Regions from separate parts of the Ensifer sp. NM-2 genome, predicted to be linked through region 3. Evidence: predicted binding sites of a transcription regulator. Region 3 holds the regulator's gene; each other region holds the start of a gene.
What was found. Region 3 encodes LexA, which represses DNA repair genes until DNA is damaged. Its sites were predicted from a motif close to TGTTCNNNNTGTGTTCNG; they were not measured.

Region 1 (7,236 bases), on a different contig from region 3:
TGCGCGGGACCGGTCGCCTGACGCCGGCGTTCCTGTTGCATGCACTTGTCACCGGTCGGGCGGAGTTTTTCTCGGCAGCCATCGTCGATCTCTCTGGCGTCACGGAAAAGCGCGTTCGCTCGATCCTCTCGAGCGGCCGCATCCATTCCATTCGCGCCCTGTTCGAGAGCGCCGGCCTTGGGCGTGACGTCAGCGAAGCGTTCGCTGAGGCGGTCCTGCTCTGGCGCAAGGACGGCACGACCGGCACGGACGATTGTCGCGCCTCGGTCTGTGCCGCGCTGCTCGCAAGCTTGCACGGTCAAAGGGCGCCTTCGCCGGCCTGCAATGCAATGGCGGAAATTCTCGAGCGTCTGGCCTTTGCCGAGCAACGGCAGTCTGCCCGCGACTATGCCCAATTGGCCGCGCGCCAGGCCGCCTGACGTCAATTCGCCGAAAGGTCAGCCAGCCGTGCTGGCCGCCAAACCACGAGCGCCGAAAGCCTGATGAATGACCCCGCCTGATTGCGTCAGTCGGTGAACCGCCGCGCCACCCAGGAATAACCGTCCTCGATGTAGTGAACCGGCTTGCTGACCAGGGTCTTCAGCTTCTCACGGTCGGGAACGGCGCCGGAGAGAAACGCAAGGGCGCGCTTTGGCAGGGTCGGTTGCACCTCTGCTGCCTGCGGCGCCGGCGTCTCGGGCTGCGGAAGCGGAGCGACGACCTCCGGCTGCGGATCATTGGTGGCGAAGCCGGGGCCGGAACTCTCGCAGACGGCGACGACCACGGGATAGTTGGCATTGGAAAAGCGCGGCAAATGTTTCTGCGAATCCGTATCGCATTGGGCGATCGAGGGCCATGTCCCGTCGACCGTCGAGATATATTGGCACTGGCTGACGTCGTGGTCACAGCCAAGGATGGTCATAACGATCAGGGTGGCTTTCATGGTCTGGCTGTATCCATCTGGGCGCCGGTTGCACGACTTCTGCCTGTGTGATTCTTCCGGAATTAGGGCAATGGCCTGAACGCGCAGAAACAATTTGTTTCGCCGCGTCATTCGGATTGATGGGCAGGTCTGGTCCTTGCGCAATTTGACGTATTGGGTGCCGACCTACAGGCCGTTAGTTTCGCTTCAGAACCGCAAACGAACCAAGCCATTGCCGAGGATAAAAATTGCCTGACGTCACGATCGCCGAAGAGTTACCACGCCAGCCGGAAATCCTGCGCCTTCTGGAAATGTCGGACGCCTATGCCGCATTGCTCTATCCTGCGGAAAGCAACCACCTTGTCGATGTGCCGACGCTGGAGAAGCCAAGCGTATCCTTCTTCGTCGCGCGTTTTGATGGAGTTGTCGTCGGTTGCTGCGCGCTGGTCGAAGCCGGCGATGGTTCGGCGGAGATCAACCGCATGTTCGTCGACCCGCAGGCGCGGGGACTGAAGGTCGGAAAGCGTTTGTTGCAGACAGTCGAGCGGCACGGCGAGAACTGCGGTCTTGATATCATCCGGCTTGAAACCGGTATTCACCAGCCGGAAGCAATCGGGCTCTACAGGAGCGCCGGATATGTCGAGCGCCCGCCTTTCGGCAACTACCAGCCGGATCCGCTGAGCCTGTTCATGGAGAAGGCGCTGCGCACACCTGCAGATCTCGATCGATAGTCGGAGCGGCGTCTTTGAAGGCGCCTCGCAAATGGGCAACGCCCGTCGTTTCGGGCGTGCCATTATCGGCTTCACCCACGGTGCCTATCTGCTTGTAAACACATAGGCACCGCGACGTCTCGGTCGATCAGATATCGAGATTATCCGCGAACACGGCGCGTTCCTGGATGAACCGGAAGCGTGCGTCGGCCTTGGTGCCCATCAGGCTGTCGACGGCTTCGCGCGTGCCTTCGAAATCGACGTCGTCGATTTGGACCTTGAGCAGCGTGCGGAACTTCGGATCCATTGTCGTTTCCTTGAGCTGCGCCGGCAGCATCTCGCCGAGACCTTTGAACCGGCCGACTTCGACCTTGCCGCGGCCGTTGAATTCGGTGCGCATCAGCTCTTCGCGATGGGCGTCGTCGCGGGCATAGAGCGTCTTCGAGCCCTGGCTCAGGCGGTAGAGCGGGGGTACGGCGAGATAGAGGTGGCCGCCGCGGATGAGCTCCGGCATCTCCTGGTAGAAGAAGGTGATCAGCAGCGAGGCGATGTGCGCGCCGTCGACGTCGGCGTCGGTCATGACGACGATGCGTTCGTAGCGCAGGTCCTCTTCCCGGTATTTGCTGCGAGTACCGCAGCCGAGCGCCTGGATCAGGTCGCCGATCTGCTGGTTGGCGCCCTGCTTTTCCCGACCGGCGCTGGCGACGTTGAGGATCTTGCCGCGGAGCGGCAGGATGGCCTGGTTCGCGCGGTTACGCGCCTGCTTGGCCGAGCCGCCAGCCGAATCCCCTTCGACGATGAAAAGTTCCGCACCTTCGGCTGTGTTCTGCGAGCAGTCGGCAAGCTTGCCGGGCAGGCGCAGCTTGCGCACCGCGGTCTTGCGGTTGACTTCCTTTTCCTTGCGGCGGCGGACGCGCTCGTCGGCGCGCTCGATCACCCATTCAAGCAGTTTTGCCGCCTCGGCCGGGTTGTCGGCAAGATAATGATCGAAAGGATCGCGCAGGGCGTTTTCGACGATGCGCTGTGCTTCGACGGTTGCCAGCTTGTCCTTCGTCTGGCCGACGAATTCCGGCTCGCGAATGAAGACCGAGAGCATGCCAGCGGCTGAAATCATCACGTCATCGGTGGTGATAATGGCGGCGCGCTTGTTCTGCGTCAGCTCGGCGTAATTCTTCAGACCCTTTGTGAGCGCGATGCGGAAACCTGCCTCGTGCGTCCCGCCTTCAGGCGTCGGAATGGTGTTGCAATAGGAATGGACTTGCTGGTCGCCACCATACCAGGTGACGGCCCATTCGAGCGATCCGTGGCCGTTCGACTTCTCGGACTTGCCGGCAAAGATCTCGCGGGTAACCGTGAACTCCTTTCCGAGCGTTGCGGCAAGATAGTCCTTCAGGCCGCCGGGGAAGTGGAACACCGCCCGGTCCGGTATCTCGGAGCCTTCCGGCAGCAGCGACGGATCACACGACCAGCGGATTTCGACGCCGCCGAAGAGATAGGCCTTCGAGCGTGCCATGCGGAACAGGCGCGCCGGCTCGAAGCGGGCATGCGGTCCGAAAATCTGCGGATCGGGATGAAACCGAACCCGCGTTCCGCGTCGGTTGTGGACGTCACCTAGCTCCTCCAGGCCACCCTGCGGCACGCCGCGCGAAAAGCGCTGGCGATAGAGCTTGCGATTTCTGGCAACCTCGACTTCGAGATCGTCCGACAGCGCGTTGACGACGGAGACGCCGACGCCGTGCAGACCGCCGGAAGTTTCATAGGCCTTGCCGTCGAACTTGCCGCCGGCATGCAGAACCGTCATGACGACTTCGAGCGTCGATTTGCCCGGGAATTTGGGATGGTTTTCGACCGGAATGCCGCGGCCGTTGTCGGTTACCGACAGATAGCCGTCGGCGTCGAGATGGACTTCGATGAAGTTGGCGTGCCCCGCCACCGCTTCGTCCATCGAGTTGTCGATGACTTCGGCGAAGAGATGGTGCAACGCCTTTTCATCGGTGCCGCCGATATACATGCCCGGACGCCGACGGACAGGCTCCAGCCCCTCCAGCACCTCGATCGCCGAAGCATCATAGTCGCCGCTGTCGCTGCCTTTGGGAGCAGGGCGCGGTTCTTCACGCGGAGCCGGCGCCGTTCGCGCAACAGGCGCGGCGTCTGCCACGACGGGCTTCGGTTGTTCGGGTATTGCGGAGAAGAGGTCGCTGTTGTCGTCCATGGGGCGTCTAGATCATTCCTGTCGTGCGGAGGTGCTGAAGGCCATAGCAAGACCTCGGTCTTGTCGCCATCCCCAGTCATTCGAATCACCCGAATTCTGCCAGACTCTTGCCGATTGTGCGAACAAAAGGAGAATGGCCGCGCCGGATGCCTGCAAAATAAAGCCTCTGCGTCGGCGTTTGTTACCAACTGTTGCTTTGCTGTCGGGCCGATGGCAAGGCTTTGCCGCGAACCAGGGAGCCCTTCGTTGTCCGTGTCCACAGCTGATTTTTGCTTTCGCCGGCTTGCCGCCATTTTTCTGTCCGTCGGCCTTTTTGCAAGCTCGATCGTTTGCGCCGAGGCGCAGGTGCTTAAGCCCTACAAGGACGATCTGTTTTCATACGGCAAGGTGCTGGAGGAGAGCGAGGGCGGTGACTACCGCGTCGTCGACTATCAGGAACTGCGCGATATCAATGAACGCGACGAAATTCCGGAGCGGCGCGTCAAACGCGCCTTCGTCTCGTTGGGTGTCAAAGGCGAGCAGGTCAACGAGACGCTCGATGTTGGCGGGCGCTCGCTCGACGTGACGCGCGTCGGTCGGGAGCGCGGCGCAGCATTCACCGTGATTTTCATCCATGGACGCGGGGGAGACCGGCGCCTCGGCGCCAATGATTTCTCCTTCGGCGGCAACTTCAATCGCCTGAAGAACCTCGCTGTCGCCAATGGGGGCGTTTATTACGCGCCGAGCGTGCGGTCCTTCGATGCGGCCGGGGCCGCGGACGTTGCAGGCCTGGTCAAACTTGCCGCCGAGCGCTCCGGCGGGAGACCTGTCGTGCTGGCCTGTGCCTCCATGGGCAGTTTCATTTGCTGGGGTGTGTCTCGTGACGCGGGCGCTGTGGCAGCGCTTGGCGGCATGATGATCATGGGCGGCGCTGCCGATCCTGATTTTACCAAGAGCGCCGCCTACAAGGCGAAATTGCCGATGTTCTTCAGCCATGGCAGCCGAGATAGTGTCTATCCGGCAGCGAGCCAGAAGGCGCTGTACAGCGCGTTGAAAGGGCAGGGCTATCCGGCCCGCTTCGTGCTCTTTGAGACCGGATCGCATGGAACGCCGGTCCGTATGACCGATTGGCGCGACGCCTTGAACTGGATCGGCAGCCGCTGACGGACATCGCTCGCGGCTCGGCATTTGTTAACCAGAACGGCAATTTCCGGGTGTAGGCGCGCTGCTTATTTCCACCTTTGAAAGTGATCGGCGCGATTATCCCCGGCAGATATTGCTGGGGTAGATTTCATGAATGCGCATATCGAAACACGGCAAATTCCGTTGTGTGTCGACTTGGATGGCACCTTACTGGCTGCCGACACACTGTGGGAAGGTGCTGCGATCATCGTTTTGCGCAATCCGCTGATGCTCTTCCCGATGCTCATGTGGCTATCGCAGGGCAAGGCGCGTCTGAAACATGAGGTTGCCTTGCGCTCCGGACGAATGGCGGCGGACTGGCCGTATCGCCAGGCCGTCCTTGCTCGATTGGCCGCCGAAAAGGCCCAAGGACGCGACATCGTGCTGGTTACCGGTGCTGCACCTTCCGTCGCGCGAGAGGTCGAAGCGCATATCGGGCTCTTTTCTTCGATCATGCATTCGTCGGAGGCACTCAATCTGACCAGCAGCCGAAAGCGTGATGCGTTGGTGGAACGGTTCGGCGAAGGTGGCTTCGACTATATGGGCAACAGCCGCGACGACATCGCGGTCTTCGAGGCGTCGCGCCGGGCAATCGTCGTGGCACCCGATGCGGCGGCTGAGAAATGGCGTCGTAGTCACGATGCCGAGAAACTCGACACCGGCAAAGTGAGCATGCTTGCGCCGCTGAAGTCGATCCGCGTCCATCAGTGGGCGAAGAACGTGCTGATCGGCGTGCCGATGATCCTCAATCATGAGGTGCTGCATCTGGATGCGCTGGTGAGTGTTGCCATCGCATTCTTTGCGTTCAGCTTCCTGGCCTCCGCCGTCTACGTCATCAACGACCTCTCCGATCTGGCGAACGACCGGCGCCACGCGAAGAAGCGCAACCGGCCGCTTGCCAGCGGCCAGATGTCGGTGCCGACGGCATTGGTGCTGGTCGTCTGCCTGACCCTGGCCTCGGTTTCGCTGACCTTTCTCCTTCCGTGGAAGTTTGCTGGCGTGCTGGCGTTTTATGCCTGTGCTACGACGGCCTACACCTTTGTGCTCAAGCGCAAGCTTCTCGTCGACGTGTTCACGCTTGCCGGCCTCTACACGACCCGTATCGTTGCCGGTGCGGCGGCGACCGGAACGGAACTTTCCTTCTGGCTGGTGTCGTTCGCGATCTTCTTTTTCCTCAGCCTGGCTCTGGTGAAGCGCTACGTCGAACTGCATGAATTCGACAACAAGGACGGCGGTGCCGTTCCCGGGCGCGGCTATCTCGCGGTCGATTTCGAGATGGTCGGGCAGGCAGGCGTGGCCTCAGCCTTCACTTCCGCTCTGGTGCTTGCGCTTTACGTGCACAGCAAGGAACTGCAGGAAATGTACACGACGCCGTGGGCATTGTGGCCGCTTTGCCCGCTGGTGCTTTATATGCTCCTTCGGATCTGGATGCTGGCGCGCCGTGGCATGCTGCACGAGGATCCGGTGGTCTTCATCATGCGCGATTGGCGCAGCCAGCTGACCATGCTGATCGGGGCGTTACTTATTCTTTTCGGAGCCGTCGGGCCGCAATGAACGCACAAGACTACGAAAGTTGGGGCCGGCTCGACCGTCGGCCACGACAGGGCATTTCACCCGACGACTACGAAGATCGCATCGGCAATATCGAGCCCGATGCCTTCCTGCCGTTCGGCAACGGCCGCAGCTACGGCGACAGCTGCCATAACGATCGCGGCATGCTGATCGACAACCGTCGACACGCGCGCATAATCGCCTTCGATCCGGGCACAGGGATGATGACCTGCGAAGCCGGCGTTACCCTTGGCGACGTTTTGGCCCGCGCCATTCCGCACCGCTTCTTTCTTCCCGTGACACCAGGTACGGCTTTTGTCACCGTTGGCGGCGCGCTTGCCAACGATGTCCACGGCAAGAACCACCATGCCCGCGGTACCTTCGGCAATCATGTGACTGGCTTTACGCTCCTGCGTTCCAATGGCGAGCACCTGGCCTGCACTCCGGCGGAGAACCAGGAGCTGTTTTCCGCCACGATCGGCGGAATGGGGCTCACCGGCTTGATCCTGACCGTCAGTCTTCGCCTCACCAAGGTGCCGTCGCCGCATGTGCAGCAGCACGCGATCCGCTTCGATAATCTCGACGAATACTTTGGTCTCGTCGATCGCGTCGACGAAGAACACGAATACTCAGTCGCCTGGATCGACCAGCTTGCAACGGGACGGCGTATGGGCCGTGGGGTTCTGCTGGCCGGCGACCAT
Region 2 (7,236 bases), on a different contig from region 3:
TCTCCTGACTGAGCGATTGGAATTGACGCCGGCGGGCACCGCGCCTACATCAGTGGCCAAGGTTTTTTGCAGGGATTAAGCGACCATGGACATCCGCCCGATCAACGATGAATACTCGGTTTCCGGCCAGATCACGGTCGAAGACCTCGACCAGATCAAGGCGCTTGGCTTCAAGTCCATCGTCTGCCACCGCCCCGATTTCGAGGCGCCGGACCAGCCGACCTTCGATTCCATCGCAGCGCGCGCGCAGGAGCTGGGCATCGAGACCATGCACATCCCGGTCGGCCCGATGGGCGTGACGGCGGATGCGGTCCAAAAGATGGTCGACGCGCTTGACGAATTCCAGCGCCCGATGCTCGGCTATTGCCGCTCCGGCGCTCGCTCGACGGCGGTCTTCCAGCAGACACAGCATATTCGCGGCTGAGCCGGCCTACCGCAGCATAAGGGCGCACTTCGTGCGCCCTTTGCGACGATGTGTCCTCGGGTCCACATAGCCCCCAAGGGATGCATGCCCCAGGGAATGCGCACCTGACGCGCCGGCTCGACCGCGGTTCGGATACACGAACGGCGGAGGATATGGCATGACGGGAATACATTTGATCGAACGCGAGCAGTGGGCTGAAAAGCCCGATGTCTGGCAGGGCGAGTTCCAGGGCGGCTCCTATGGCGCCGACGTTTCGGTGATGTTTTATACCACCGACAAGGTTGGCGGCGGGCCGAAGCTGCACCGTCATCCCTATCCCGAGACCTTCATCATCCGCACCGGCCGCGCGCTGTTTACCGTCGGCGATCGCAAGATCGAGGCAGAAGCCGGGCAGATCGTCGTGGCGCCGGCCAACGTGCCGCACAAGTTCGAAAACCTCGGACCTGGGCGCCTGGAAACCACCGACCTGCATGTGACCGGTGCGTTTGCGACGGAGTGGCTGGAATAAGCAAGAAGCGGCAACTCAGTATAGAGGAGGACACCACCTCCCTGCGTCGTCGACACGACGCAGCTGGATTCCTGTGACAAGCACAGGAATGAGGGAGCGCTAGGAGGTGTCGCAGCGCGCATGCCGCGTTTGCGGAGATGTGCGATCACGCCGGAAACGGGCTCGGTTGGCCGCAACAGTTCCATGCCCTCATTCCTGTGCTTGTCACAGGAATCCAGCCACGGCGCGTCGGCGCCGTGATTGAAGCGTGCTCGAAGGAAAACCTGCCCGTTCCGCTCAGCCTTTCCTTATTTCGCTCAGCGTGCGCGTCGGGGTGATGGCTTCCGGATCGAGCTTGATCTCGATGATCGCCGGCTTGCCGCTGGCGCGGGCGCGCAGGAATGCATCGGCAAACTCCTCAGTCTTTTCCACCGTCTCGCCGTGGCCGCCATAGGCGCGGGCAAGGGCGGCAAAGTCAGGATTGGTCAGGTCCGTGGCGCTGACGCGGCCGGGATAATCCCGCTCCTGGTGCATGCGGATCGTGCCGTAGATGCCGTTGTTGACAACCACAGTGATGATCGGCAGGCGGTAACGCACGGCAGTTGCGAATTCCTGACCGTGCATCAGGAAACAGCCGTCGCCGGCAAAGCAGATGACTTCGCGATCCGGGTGCAGATGCTTGGCGGCAACGGCTGCCGGCAGGCCGTAACCCATGGAGCCGGAGGCGGGGGCTGCCTGTGTTGCGTATCTGCGGAAGCGGTGGAAGCGATGCACCCAGGTGGCGTAGTTGCCGGCGCCGTTGGTGAAGATGGTGTCTTCCGGTGTGTTCGCCTCGATCCAGTTCATGATCGGGCCCATGCGCACGTCGCCGGGGCCGGTTTCCGGCGGTGTCGACCACTTGAGGTAACCTTCATGCATCGCCCTGGTGCGTGCCGACCACACCGGCTCGGCCGCTGGCGCGAGCCCTTCGAGTGCTGTGACGAAATCGCGGGGGCTGGCGGCGATCGGCAGTTCCGGCCGATAGACGCGGCCGAGTTCGGATGCATCGGGGTGGACATGGACAAGCGTCTGGCGCGGATAGGGCGCATCCATCAGCGTATAGCCGGACGACGGCATTTCGGAGAAGCGCCCTCCGACCAGAAGCACCAGATCAGCTTCCTTGATCTCTTTTGCCAGCGCCGGGTTGATGCCGATGCCGACATCGCCGGCATAGTTGGGGTGCAGGTGGTCGAACAGCATCTGGCGGCGGAAGGAGCAGCCGACAGGCAGGCTCCAGCGCTCGGCAAAGCGCTGGAATTCGGCGACGCTGTCAGCCGTCCAGCGCGTGCCGCCGAGGATGGCGATCGGGCGCTTGGCGCCTTCGAGCAGCGCGCCGAGCTGCTTGATCTGGGACGGACCCGGATGGCCCTCGACCGGCTGGTAGGGCTTTGCCGCTGGCGCCTCGGCGCTGCGCGTAAGCATGTCCTCGGGAAGCGTCAGCACGACCGGGCCCGGCCGGCCTGAGGTCGCGACCGCGAAGGCGCGGGTGACGAATTCGGGAATGCGGGCGGGATCGTCGATCTCGCCGACCCATTTCGCGACCTCGGTGAAGGCGCGGCGATATTCGATCTCCTGGAAGGCTTCGCGCTCGCGAGCCTCGCTCTGGACCTGGCCGATGAACAGGATCATCGGGATCGAATCCTGCCGGGCCACATGCAGGCCGGCCGACGCATTGGTGGCGCCGGGGCCGCGCGTTACCATGCAGATGCCGGGCTCGCCGCTGAGCCGCCCCCAGGCATCGGCCATCATTGCAGCGCCCCCCTCCTGGCGGCAGACGACGACATCGATGTCGGTGTCGTAGAGCGCATCCAGCACCGCCAGATAGCTTTCCCCCGGTACGCAGGCGATGCGTTTGACGCCATTGGCGACGAGCGCGTCGACGACGAGCTGACCTCCAGTTTTCATGCTTTCCTCCCGATAGTCATTCTTTTGTTTTCAGATCACTTGTTTTCAGATCGCCGGCGAAACCGGAGCGATGCTCGCGGTCTTGTCGACCCGGCGTTCCCGCCAGATGATGTAGAGGCCGGAGCCGATGATGATGGAAATGCCCAGCCATTTCAGCGCGTCGGGCAGGTCGCCGAAGACGAGCCAGCCGAAGATCGTCGCCGAGACGATTTCGAGATATTGCAGCGGCGCCAGCACCGAGGCGGGGGCGGAGCGATAGGCATAGACCCCAAGCACGCCGGAGATAGTGGCGGTGACGCCGACGCCGAGCAGATAGAACCAGGTGTTGCCCTCGGGCCAGACCGGGTCGAAGATACCAGATCCGCTGCCTTCGCCGAGCCAGAGCAGTACGAGACAGAAGAGACCGCCCCAGATGCCGGCATGGAACTGCATCGACCACGGGTCCTCATTCTGCGCCACCATGCGCGTCACCAGCAGGAACACCGCCAGGCCGAAGGCGGCGACGATCGGCAGCAGCGCGATCAGGCCCACCTCCTGCATGCTTGGCTGGATGACAAGGAGCGCGCCGAGGAAACCGACGGCACAGGCGGTGTAGCGCCGCCAGCCGATCGTCTCCTTGAGGAAGATGCTGCCGAGGATGGTGAGGATGATCGGCTCGACGAAGAAGATGGCGATGGCGTCGGCCACCTCCATTACCTTCAGCGTGGTGATGAAGGACAGCATGGTGACGACAAGCAGGCCGCCGCGCAGCGCGTGCAGCCCGGTCTTGCGCCAGGTGAGGTCGAACAGGCTGCCGCGCACGAGCACGATCGGCAGGATGAAGACGACCTGCAGGATGAAGCGCACGGCGGTGATCTGTGCCGACGGTACTGTCGAGATCGCGAGCTTGGCGAAGATGTCGATCAGCGGCGACAACAGCACCGAAAGGACCATCAGCGTCAGGCCGAAGGAGATGCGGTCATTGGCGTTGGAGGTCTTGGGGAGGGACATGTCTGCCATGATGATGTCGGGTCAGGTCCTCTTGCCGGCCACAGCCTTGGCGGCAACAGAATGGCCGACAGAAGATTTGCCGACGGCCGATTGGCACCAGGCCGCAAACTCCGCTGTTGCCTTCTCACGGCCGATCTCGTTGAGCGTCTCGTGGCGCATGCCCTCATGGATCGTTACCGATACATCCGTCATTCCGCGCGCCTTCATGCGCTCGCCGAGCCAGCGGACGGCACCGCCGTTTTCGGTCGAGGGATCGGCGCTGCCGCCGACGAGATGAACAGGCAGGCCGGCGGGCAGGCGCGCCAGCCGGTCGGCCCGTGCGCCGGCAAAGGCGAGCCGCATCAGATCCAGCCAGAGCGACACCGTCGCGTCGAAGCCGCACAGCGGATCGGCGATATATTTGGCCACCTCCGCCTCGTCGCGCGACAGCCAGTCGGAATCGGTCTTGCGATCCTTGATCGCCTGACCCCAGGCGCCAAAAGTGAGCTTCGACAACAGCGGGCTCGGCACATCCGAGCCCTTGAGCGCCTTTTCGATCTTCAGGATCAACTGGCCGCCGCGCCCGGCGATACCAGGGCGGAAATTCGAGTTCCAGACGGCGAGTGCATCGTAGAGACCTGGATCGGTCTCGGCGGCGTTGAGCGCGATCAGCCCGCCCATCGAGTGACCGAAGAGGATGACCGGCAGGCCGCCCGGATGGGCGGCGGTGGCGAGCGTGCGCATGGCCCTGATGTCGGCAAACACCTTGTCGAGACCTGAGCTGTTCGAGAACATGGCCAGCGGCGCATCCGGCGCGCGCGTCGCGCCATGTCCGCGATGGTCGTGGGCATAGACGTGAAAGCCGTGGCCGGCCATCGCCTCGGCAAAACGGGCATAGCGGCCGGAATGTTCGGCAAGGCCATGGCTGACAAGAAGAATGCCACGCGCGTCGGCAGCTGCCGGAAAATGGCGCCAGTTCAAGATAGCGCCTGTCGGGCTCTGATGCGTCCTCACCTGCCCGAACATGCCTTCTCCCGGACCAATCGTCAGACTCTGCCGATATCAAATCGATTTACAGGGGAAAGGCAATCGCTGCTTGTTGATCGTTACGCATGAGGTCACAAGCGATTTCGCGGACCTGTAATTAACAGTTCCAATTTTCCCGTTTTGAGCGATATTTGTTCCCGTTTTGTTTTATCGGGAGAGTGTCATGGCATGTTGGAGTAAAGCGGTATCAAGTCCAATGACAATTGTTGCGATGGCGCTGGCAATGCTGCTTGCTCCATCCTTGTTTGCCTTGGCGCAAGAGAAGGTTGATGCCGCGGCGGAAGGCGCCTCGGGCCGCACGGAATATGTGCTTGCCGTCAGCTGGCAGCCGGGCTTCTGCGAGACGCGGCCGCAACGCAAGGAATTCGCCAACCAGACGGCCGAACGTTTCGATGCCACGAACCTGTCGCTGCACGGGCTCTGGCCCTTGCGCAAGAGCTATTGCGGGGTGGCGGCCGAGATGCGCACCCAGGACCGCAAGGGCGACTGGCTCGATCTGCCGAAGCTCGCCATGGCCGATGATACGGCGGCGCGGCTGCTGGTCGCCATGCCGGGCGTTCAATCCGGCCTCGATCGTCACCAATGGTTGCGCAGCGGCACCTGCCAGACGGCACCGGTCGACGACTATTTCGCCACGCAACTGCATATGCTCGACGAGCTCAACCGGTCCGCCGTCGGCGCGCTCTTTCGGGCGCGTATCGGCTCGGAACTCGATGAGAAGGCGATCAAGCAGGCTTTCGACCAGAGCTTCGGCGCAGGGGCCGGCGACCGGGTGCGCATGCGCTGCCAGACGGTCGCGGGACGCAGCGTCATCACCGGCCTGACGATCGGCTTGACGGGAGACGTTTCGGGCAAATCCAGCCTCGCGCCGCTGATCCAGGCGGCGGGGCCGACGGAGTTCAAATGTGCCAAGGGCATTGCTGACGCGGCAGGCCGCGGATAGCGGCTGACAAGGCGCTCCGGCATGGGATAGGCGGGGGCAAACGCCTTTGGCGATTGCCCCTTTGCACTAATTCGCCTACATAGCGGGCAAATTTCCTTCCCATGCGGAGCATTCTTTTATGGCACGTCAGTTCATCTATCATATGGCCGGGCTCAATAAGGCCTATGGCGCGAAGAAGGTCCTGGAGAACGTTCATCTGTCGTTCTATCCGGACGCGAAGATCGGTATCCTCGGCCCGAATGGTGCCGGTAAGTCGACGGTGCTGCGCATCATGGCCGGCCTCGACAAGGAATATACCGGCGAGGCCTGGATCGCCGAAGGTGCGACCATCGGCTACCTGCCGCAGGAGCCGCAGCTCGACCCGACCAAGACCGTGCTCGAAAACGCCATGGAAGGCGTTGCCGCCAAGACGGCGATCGTCGAGCGCTACAACGAGCTGATGATGAACTATTCCGACGAGACGGCGGAAGAGGGCGCAAAGCTTCAGGACATCATCGACAGCCAGAACCTGTGGGATCTCGAGAGCCAGGTCGAAATGGCCATGGAAGCGCTGCGCTGCCCGCCGGGTGATGCAGACGTCACAAGTCTTTCGGGCGGTGAAAAGCGCCGTATTGCGCTCTGCAAGCTGCTTCTGTCGCAGCCGGACCTGCTGCTGCTCGACGAACCGACCAACCACCTCGACGCCGAGACGATCGCCTGGCTCGAAAAGCACCTGCGCGAATATCCCGGCGCCGTGCTGATGATCACCCACGACCGCTACTTCCTCGACAACGTCACCGGCTGGATCCTCGAACTCGACCGCGGCCGCAGCATTCCCTACGAGGGCAACTATTCGGCCTACCTCATCGCCAAGGCCAAGCGCATGCAGCAGGAAGGCCGCGAAGAGGCTTCCCGCCAGAAGGCGATCGCCCGCGAGCAGGAATGGATCGCATCCAGCCCGAAGGCCCGTCAGGCCAAGTCCAAGGCGCGTATCCGCTCCTACGACGAACTGGTCAACGCCGCTGAAAACCAGCGTCCGGGCGACGCGCAGATCATCATCCCGGTCGGCGAGCGTCTCGGCCAGGTGGTCATTGAAATGGACGGCGTCACCAAGGGGTACGGCGACCGCCTACTCATCGACGGCCTGTCGCTGAAGCTGCCGCCGGGCGGCATCGTCGGCATCATCGGCCCGAACGGTGCCGGTAAGACGACGCTCTTCCGCATGATCACCGGCCAGGAACAGCCCGACAGCGGCTCGATCCGTATCGGCGAAACCGTGCACCTCGGCTATGTCGACCAGAGCCGCGACGCGCTCGACGGCAACAAGACCGTCTGGGAAGAAATCTCCGGTGGTGCCGAAGTCATCAAGCTCGGCAAATACGAGATGAACTCGCGCGCCTATTGCTCGACCTTCAACTTCAAGGGCGGCGACCAGCAGCAGAA
Region 3 (7,236 bases):
CTGTGGAAGAGTTGGAGAAAGATGGAATTTCAGAAATGCCTGAGGACGTTTTTCAGAAATCCCCTCTTGCGCTCTTTCTATATTCATTCTAAACGCTCGCCACGACTTGATAATCTCAGTCGATGAGGCCTCGTGGCGGAGTGGTGACGCAGAGGACTGCAAATCCTTGTACCCCGGTTCAATTCCGGGCGAGGCCTCCAAAGCCACTCCTAAGTAGTTGAATTAGTTTCGCTATTTGGACTGCAGGATTTCATCTGCTGCCACACATTCTTCTTGGTGTGGCAATTGGTTCCCGTTATCTCCCTCTTCGACGTTCGATCCAAGCAGCAGATTGCCGATTCCATCCCCATTGCTTCTGGCAACACTCTGCCTCGTCAAGCGCGCCCGTTCGCGTTCCGCGAGTAGATCTTCGACGTCTTGGCGGCGCAACGAACGCCCCCCTCATTCAGGGTGCAGCAGTTTGAACGGCTGCGGCCGGCGTCCTGCCAGCCGCGCCTGTCGTCACTCCGCCGGGATAAACTTGAGCGTTCCTGCGAGCCTTGGGCCGGTCGATCCCTTCGTGTCCATCGGGTGGTTGATGCCGTCGTTCACCGGTAGCTCCTCGAAATCGAATGGGCTTATGCCTTCAAGGCACGCGGCGTTGACGCCGTAGAAATCCGGGTTCGCGCGCGGCTTGTGGAATGTGTAGATGCCGCACTTCGAGCAGAAGTAATGCTCTGCAGCCTTCGTGTTGAACTGATATTTGGTGAGTGCCTCGCCGCCGGAGAGAACCGTGACCCCGTCCTTGGCGGCAGAGACGGCAACCGCGCCCTTCAACTGGCAATAGGAGCAAGTGCAACGGCGGGCGGTGCGGAGGCCGCTCTTCAGTTTCACATTGAAGCGAACCGTTCCGCAGTGGCAGGCTCCGTCAAGGTTCTGAACATCGAGATTCATCCAATCATCCATCTGATTTTGAAGCGCATTTGATGAGCTTTCTTATGAGGTGGGTTGCTTGTGCTCAAGCGCATTCGGGGGCAGTCTCAATCCAGAGGACCGCACTCCCGTTGAGGCCGTTCGTTGTAGGGCCATCAGCCGATTGGGCTCAGGCGCGGGGTACGAGGCGTCTCGTCGCGCATCGGGCACATATTCAGACCAAGTGCCCGATACGTGCGCCAGCACGCTTTCGTGCTCCACGTCGGGGACGTTCCGCGGCCCGAGCCGATGCGTCGCAAGAGCGCTCGGCCAACGGATCGTGCGGAGAAAAAGCCTACGGCCGTTCGCATCCGTCCTGCATCATCCGCGCGAGGAGCGAACTGTCCGCGTCGCACCGTTGCCTTTCTTGGGTACGAACCTAGTTACCCATACCGTACCCAAGCGAGGAATTGCTGAATGAACCGTAATGGGCTCTATCTGATCATTGCCATGCTCGCCGTCGCCGTCATTGGTCTCGGCGCCTATGTCTACCGCGAGGAAACAAAACCGACCGGCGTAGAGATCAAGATTGGCCAGGACGGGGTTTCCGTTCAGGAGAATTGAGCGCCATCGGCCACACGCTCAACAGGTTTGGCAGCGGCGAATGCCGCTGGCGGTCGACGCCCCACGCGAGGTTCAAGGCGAACGCAGATCCGAAGGCGGTCGAAATACCGGCCATCGGTGGCGTAAGCGGCCGCGTGCTCGTTGCGAGCGTCAACGAAAGTGTGACGTAGATAGGGCGGGCGAGCGCGTGATTCAGCCCCTCGCACGATGAAAGCAACAAGTCACCCAGCGCCTGCGCGATTGGCTAAAGCGGTTCTCCGTCAATAGCAGCCCGATTGTCGAAAGTGAAACGCTGTGCGTGCCTGCGCAAAGGACATGCTGCCGGCACGCAGGTACGGTTTTCGGGGGGCAAGGAACATGGGCCAATGCGGCGCGTCCAACACGCGCAGCGAGGCTGCCCGCATCGCAGCCAACCACTGTTTTCAAAGCGCAATTCGACCGGGCTGCGCTTGCCCGCCAGTTTGCGAACGTCCGCAGTCGCCAACGACATGGCCTTGCGAGGACGCGCCCCGAAATGGTGATTCGGTCACTATTGTCAGTGCTGAAAATATTGTCTCTAGACAGAACTGGGAATGAATATCCCAACAGCGCGACCCGTATAGGTAGTGTCAAACAAAGCCAACAATGGAGGAAAAGACATAAAATGAAATATAAGATCGCCCTGACTGCTCTTGCCATTCTTGCCGTAACGACGGCCACCGCAAGCGCTGAGGATCTCGTCTTTCAGCTTAAGAACAAGACGAATGCCGTTTTGACGAACTTCTACACATCGCCGGTCGGTGTTGATCAGTGGGAAGACGACGTCTTCGGGCGGCAGGTGCTTAATCCGGGCGAAAGCATGGAAATTACCATCGCCGACGGACGTGATGTCTGCAAATACGACATGCGCTTTGAATTCGAAGAAGGTTCCGGTCTCGACACGACTGAAGACAAGCAGGATCTCTGCGAGTTGGGCGAGTACTCGATTCACGAGTAAAATCCGTCGAGCGTGAAAAACACTCGATCCGAAAATCTCCGTCTCGCTACCCTATGTGGCGAGACGTTGAAGTAAGAGAGCGGCTGGCCGGCATGAAGGCGGCTAGAGCGTTTCCGGTTTAAACGGAGTCACTAGGCGCTCTATCTATTTGTTTTTACGCATTTCCTGGCGGAAAACCGCTCCGCACTTTTCCTCGAATTGCGCTGGCGTGAGACGGGCTTAGTGGTAGCGGCGGATCAAGCCGACGAGCTTGCCCTGAATCTTGACCCGGTCAGGCCCGAAGATGCGCGTCTCATAGGCCGGGTTGGCGGCCTCTAGAGCAATTGAAGCGCCCTTGCGCCGGAAGCGTTTCAACGTTGCTTCCTCGTCATCGACTAGTGCCACGATGATATCGCCGGGATTGGCCGTGGTGGCATTGCGGATGATCACCGTATCGCCATCGAAAATGCCGGCCTCGATCATCGAATCACCCTTCACTTCAAGGGCGTAGTGCTCGCCGCTGCCGATCATATCGAGCGGCACGGTAATGTCGTGGGTGTTGTTCTGTATCGCCGAGATCGGCACGCCGGCGGCAATGCGGCCCATCACTGGAACCGACACGGAGCTGTTGTCGGCAACCGGCAGCGTTTTCGCCGCGGGGGCAGGGGCGGGCGGTTTGCCAAGGCTACCCTCGATGACGCTCGGCGAAAACCCGCGACGGGGCTGCGCGCTCGCAGCATAGGCTTCCGGCAGTTTGATGACTTCGAGCGCTCGGGCGCGGTTGGGAAGCCGGCGTATGAAGCCGCGTTCCTCGAGCGCTGTGATCAGCCGGTGAATGCCCGACTTGGATGCCAGGTCGAGTGCATCCTTCATCTCGTCGAAGGACGGCGGTACACCGGACTCCTTCATTCGTTCATGGATGAAAAGAAGCAATTCCTGTTGCTTGCGGGTCAGCATGGCAAGTCGCTCCAGAGGCGTGAAACAAATCAAGAACAGACACTATCTGTTCCATATGTGTTCCGCAAGTGCCTAAAATTCTGTGAATGTTGGTTCAATCAAGCGCAGATTGACCAACTCGTCGCTGCACGCGCCGCGCGAGGCTGATATGCCTCCTTCCGTTTATGGAATGAGGGTTTAATGACGAAGCTGATTCAAATCTTGCTGACCATCGTTGTCGCCGCGACCGCGATCCTTGGGTTTCGCTGGTATCAATACGTGGATAACAAGCAGAGCCCGTTTGACGAAGTTGGTATCGCGTTGAATGCGGCGATGCCCGGGCCGCTCAATCAATGGGGTTGTGACCGGCTGAAGCTGACATTTGGCAACGGACACCCGCCGCACGGTTGCGCCGCGGCCGATGGGACGCAGTGGAAATAGCCTGCCATCAAGGGATCAGCAGAAATATCGATGGGCGATCTGCTAGAGGAGGCCTGAATCAGGCCGGCTGCGTCGCGGAGCAGGCGTCCTCGAATTCCTTGACGGTTTCCGCGGAGTTGTCCTCCGGCAGCACAGCGTCGGCCGCTTCGGTCGCGACCGGCGTGTCGCCTTGATAGACGAAGGACTGGATGTAGTAGGCGATCGTTCCCTTCCAAACGTTCCGGCCGTCTATCTGCTGGCAGGGCACGGCCGTTTCGAAGTCGGCTTGCAGGTCGTCGACCGTGGCAGCGCTGAGGGCGATGTTAGGCGATGCGATAATCGAGGCGATAAGCAAGGCTGCAAGCACGGTGAACGTCCACTAGATCAGAGGTGGCGGCGATGGTTTGGTTAACGATGTGAACCGTGCTTTCGTTCCGAAGTCCAGCAAGCATGCCGGGCACTGTGCCGTGTTCAACAGTTCTTTGCGAAAGGCGAGCACTGGTGCTCAAGCTGTGGCAATGAAGGCACAAAGATTGGCGTGAGGTGCGTTGGCGTTTTCGATTTTCCGGCGCCCGCCTCAAAGCGTGGCGCTGGCAGCTGATCAACAATACCCGCCGCAAATGCTTCCGATGATGTTGGACGCCGTAATGGAGTGCGAGTGGCCAGCGGCATCCGCCTGTAGCGATCTTCGCATCTCCAGCCAAATACATACGACGTTCAAACGCGCTACGAAACCGGCATCTGACCGCGGGTGCTCGACCAGTCGCGCCGGGATGTCGCGGAGACGTTGCGCACCCCAGTTCGACTGGCCACTGACGGATATCTCTCTCATGTCGTTAGTTCGAGAGGTTAAAGCCGACCGTCTTACTTCTTGTCTTTCTTGCCCAGGGAGAAACTGCTGCCGGCCAGCTTCACCTGTGAGCCTTCCGTCACAACGGCGGCTTTGACAGTCTTGTCCTTCTTTGGCTTTCTAACCTCGCGGTTACTTCGCACTTGACCTTTTGCCATGATCGTCTCCTTGGAAGGTGTGCCGGGGAACCCTGCATGGGCGCCGAATGCCGGCAAACCAGCCTGCATTGATACCGCCGTAAGTCAATGACGGTGCCGGTGGATCACTGTTTTGCCGGCGTTGCGTCGCGCATTCGTGCCCGGTGTCCGGGCACTGCGATGATAACGTCGCTTCGGTCACTTACCGTTGCGCCCCTGGGATGCTGTCGCAGGCCCTATGACGGCAGCAACTTCGGTTATCTTGTTCGCCGGAAATCCGGCGCGTTCCGAATGTTCGCGAATGACGTCGGCGCTTGATGCCTCGTGGACGCAGTAAATCTTGTCGCCGGCGACATAACTGGTGATCCATGTATATGGTACGCCAAGATCGGCGACGACAGCATTGGATTTTGCCGATAATGCGCAAAGGTCGTCCTGGTTGAGCTTGTCGGCCCCTGGGACGTCGCGTTCAATGATGTAGGTGGGCATCGTTCAGTTCCTCGGTTGTTGGAGGACTGAATATCAAGAATATCTAATATAATTGAAGTCAATACTTTCCACCGGTGATGCGGCGATTCACGACGATTTCCCTGGAAGTATAGGATCAAGCAGCGGAAGGGGCTCCACCGGGACTGGCGTCCGATCAAACGATGGGCGCCTGTATCGCCCCGCGATCACAATATCTCGCGGCCAATAGCTCTATGCGACTGAAATCGCGCGGCCGGGGATGGGAGCGCGCGATGCGCTCCGTCCGACACGCGTATACTAGCGCAAGTTAGTAGCTGAGCCGGAAACCGCCGGGACTCGCCGCAGACGGATCGGGTACAGGTGTTGGACCTTGCCACTGCGCATAGGTCGTGTTGCTGCCGCCGGTGCTTGCGCATCCGGCAAGTGCAAGAAGCGCGAGAAAAGCGGCTGTCGTCAAATATTTAAGAGGCATGGTTTTCTCTAGTTCTGGGAGATCGCCCAGGGCTCGATGGGCCGGAATCAGACTTTCCCTCAAATTATCTGGGATGGCAAGCGGGTCGAGCCACCGCCTTGCAAGCGCCGTCAATGCTGCGGCTATGATCGGGGAATACTCGCAAAACTTGTATGCGTTCGCCGCCAAAGCATTCACTTGGCGACCGAGCGCAATAATGGGTGGCGAAAAATGAGACAGCCATGGCGGAGGAGGTGGGATTCGAACCCACGGTGCGCTTTCACGCACGCCGGTTTTCAAGACCGGTGCCTTAAACCGCTCGGCCACTCCTCCGGGCAGGGCGTTATTGCGCGAAGCCTTGCTGCTTTGCAAGATTTAACATGCGTGGGCGGAAAGATTTTCTTGGCGCATCCGCTGCCCATTTTGTCCGGGTAACCATTCGTAAACCATAACTGGAGATTTCGAGCCGTCAGCCATTCGTCGGTTCGCAATTTTGCCTTGTTGCTGTCATGATTAATCGACTGTTCCGTTTCGGGACGCCGAGATTTCCGCTGGGGGCACGAGTGGAAGGTTTCGAGTACGGCTTATTCGAATGATGTTGTGGGACAGATGACATCCAGTAAAAATGCGGCATATCTGATCAAGGGACTGCGCCTTGCGGCGGTCCCTGTGCTTTGCGCAACGCTTGCGGCTTGCGGATCGACGTCCAGTATCAAGAAGAGCAAGTCGAGAAGCAAAGAATACTTTGCTGAGTCCGTTTATGGCGTGAAGGCGAGCCCCCGTGTCGCTACCGGCAAGAATATTCCGAAGGGCGGCGGCCGCTTTCAGGTCGGCAAAGCCTATCAGGTCAAGGGCAAGTGGTACCAGCCGAAGGAAGATTTCGGTTACAACAAGACCGGTGTCGCGTCCTGGTACGGCTCGGCCTTTCATGGTCGCCTGACGGCCAATGGCGAAGTCTACGACAAGCTTCATCTGTCCGCCGCGCATCCGACCTTTCCGCTGCCGAGCTATGCGCGTGTCACCAACACCGAAAACGGCACTTCCGTCATCGTTCGTGTGAACGATCGCGGTCCCTATGAATATGGCCGCATCATCGACGTTTCGTCGAAGACAGCCGATTTGCTCGATATCAAGCAGAAGGGCAGTGCCAAGGTTCGGGTGCAATATGTCGGCCGCGCACCGCTTGAAGGCAACGACATGCCCTATCTCATGGCGTCCTATGTCACGAAGGGCGACCGCAGTCCGGGCGTCATGCCGGAGGGCCAGATCGCAACCGGCGTGATGGTCGCCTCGAATGAGCCGATGCGCAACCAGTTGGGAACGCTGGTCATTCCGCCGAAATCGTCCCTTGATACCGCCGGTACGGTAACGGCGTTGGCTGCACCTGTCCCGCAATTTGCAGCACCGCCGTCGCTGAGCGAGTTCGTCATGCTTCCGGAAATCGGGCCGATCCCGCGCGAGCGACCGGAATACATTCCGATGCCTGACGGCAACATGGCCTATG

Region 1: parE (DNA topoisomerase IV subunit B) is a predicted target of LexA. The motif match lies at 3,942-3,959, and genes of this name have one in related genera.
Region 2: C6558_RS07885 (ribonuclease T2) is a predicted target of LexA. The motif match lies at 5,004-5,021, and genes of this name have one in related genera.

Annotation. Positions count from the first base shown of each region.
Region 1 is NZ_PVZR01000011.1:185,633-192,868, reverse strand. Features, by position in the region: gene C6558_RS21960 (DUF2336 domain-containing protein) at 1-419, shown strand, start outside; gene C6558_RS21955 (hypothetical protein) at 506-922, opposite strand; gene C6558_RS21950 (GNAT family N-acetyltransferase) at 1,150-1,632, shown strand; gene parE (DNA topoisomerase IV subunit B) at 1,760-3,823, opposite strand; gene C6558_RS21940 (alpha/beta hydrolase) at 4,034-4,966, shown strand; gene C6558_RS21935 (UbiA family prenyltransferase) at 5,096-6,538, shown strand; gene C6558_RS21930 (FAD-binding oxidoreductase) at 6,535-7,236, shown strand, end outside.
Region 2 is NZ_PVZR01000003.1:112,333-119,568, forward strand. Features, by position in the region: gene C6558_RS07855 (DUF4432 family protein) at 1-8, shown strand, start outside; gene C6558_RS07860 (TIGR01244 family sulfur transferase) at 86-424, shown strand; gene C6558_RS07865 (cupin domain-containing protein) at 582-932, shown strand; gene C6558_RS07870 (thiamine pyrophosphate-binding protein) at 1,209-2,855, opposite strand; gene C6558_RS07875 (DMT family transporter) at 2,901-3,854, opposite strand; gene C6558_RS07880 (alpha/beta fold hydrolase) at 3,867-4,850, opposite strand; gene C6558_RS07885 (ribonuclease T2) at 5,068-5,814, shown strand; gene ettA (energy-dependent translational throttle protein EttA) at 5,933-7,236, shown strand, end outside.
Region 3 is NZ_PVZR01000018.1:22,781-30,016, forward strand. Features, by position in the region: tRNA gene C6558_RS28085 (tRNA-Cys) at 127-200, shown strand; gene C6558_RS28090 (GFA family protein) at 502-933, opposite strand; gene C6558_RS28095 (hypothetical protein) at 1,369-1,515, shown strand; gene C6558_RS28100 (hypothetical protein) at 2,159-2,491, shown strand; gene lexA (transcriptional repressor LexA) at 2,711-3,427, opposite strand; gene C6558_RS28110 (hypothetical protein) at 3,608-3,847, shown strand; gene C6558_RS28115 (hypothetical protein) at 3,906-4,193, opposite strand; gene C6558_RS40065 (hypothetical protein) at 4,691-4,834, opposite strand; gene C6558_RS28125 (DUF4242 domain-containing protein) at 5,012-5,302, opposite strand; tRNA gene C6558_RS28130 (tRNA-Ser) at 5,976-6,065, opposite strand; gene C6558_RS28135 (septal ring lytic transglycosylase RlpA family protein) at 6,342-7,236, shown strand, end outside.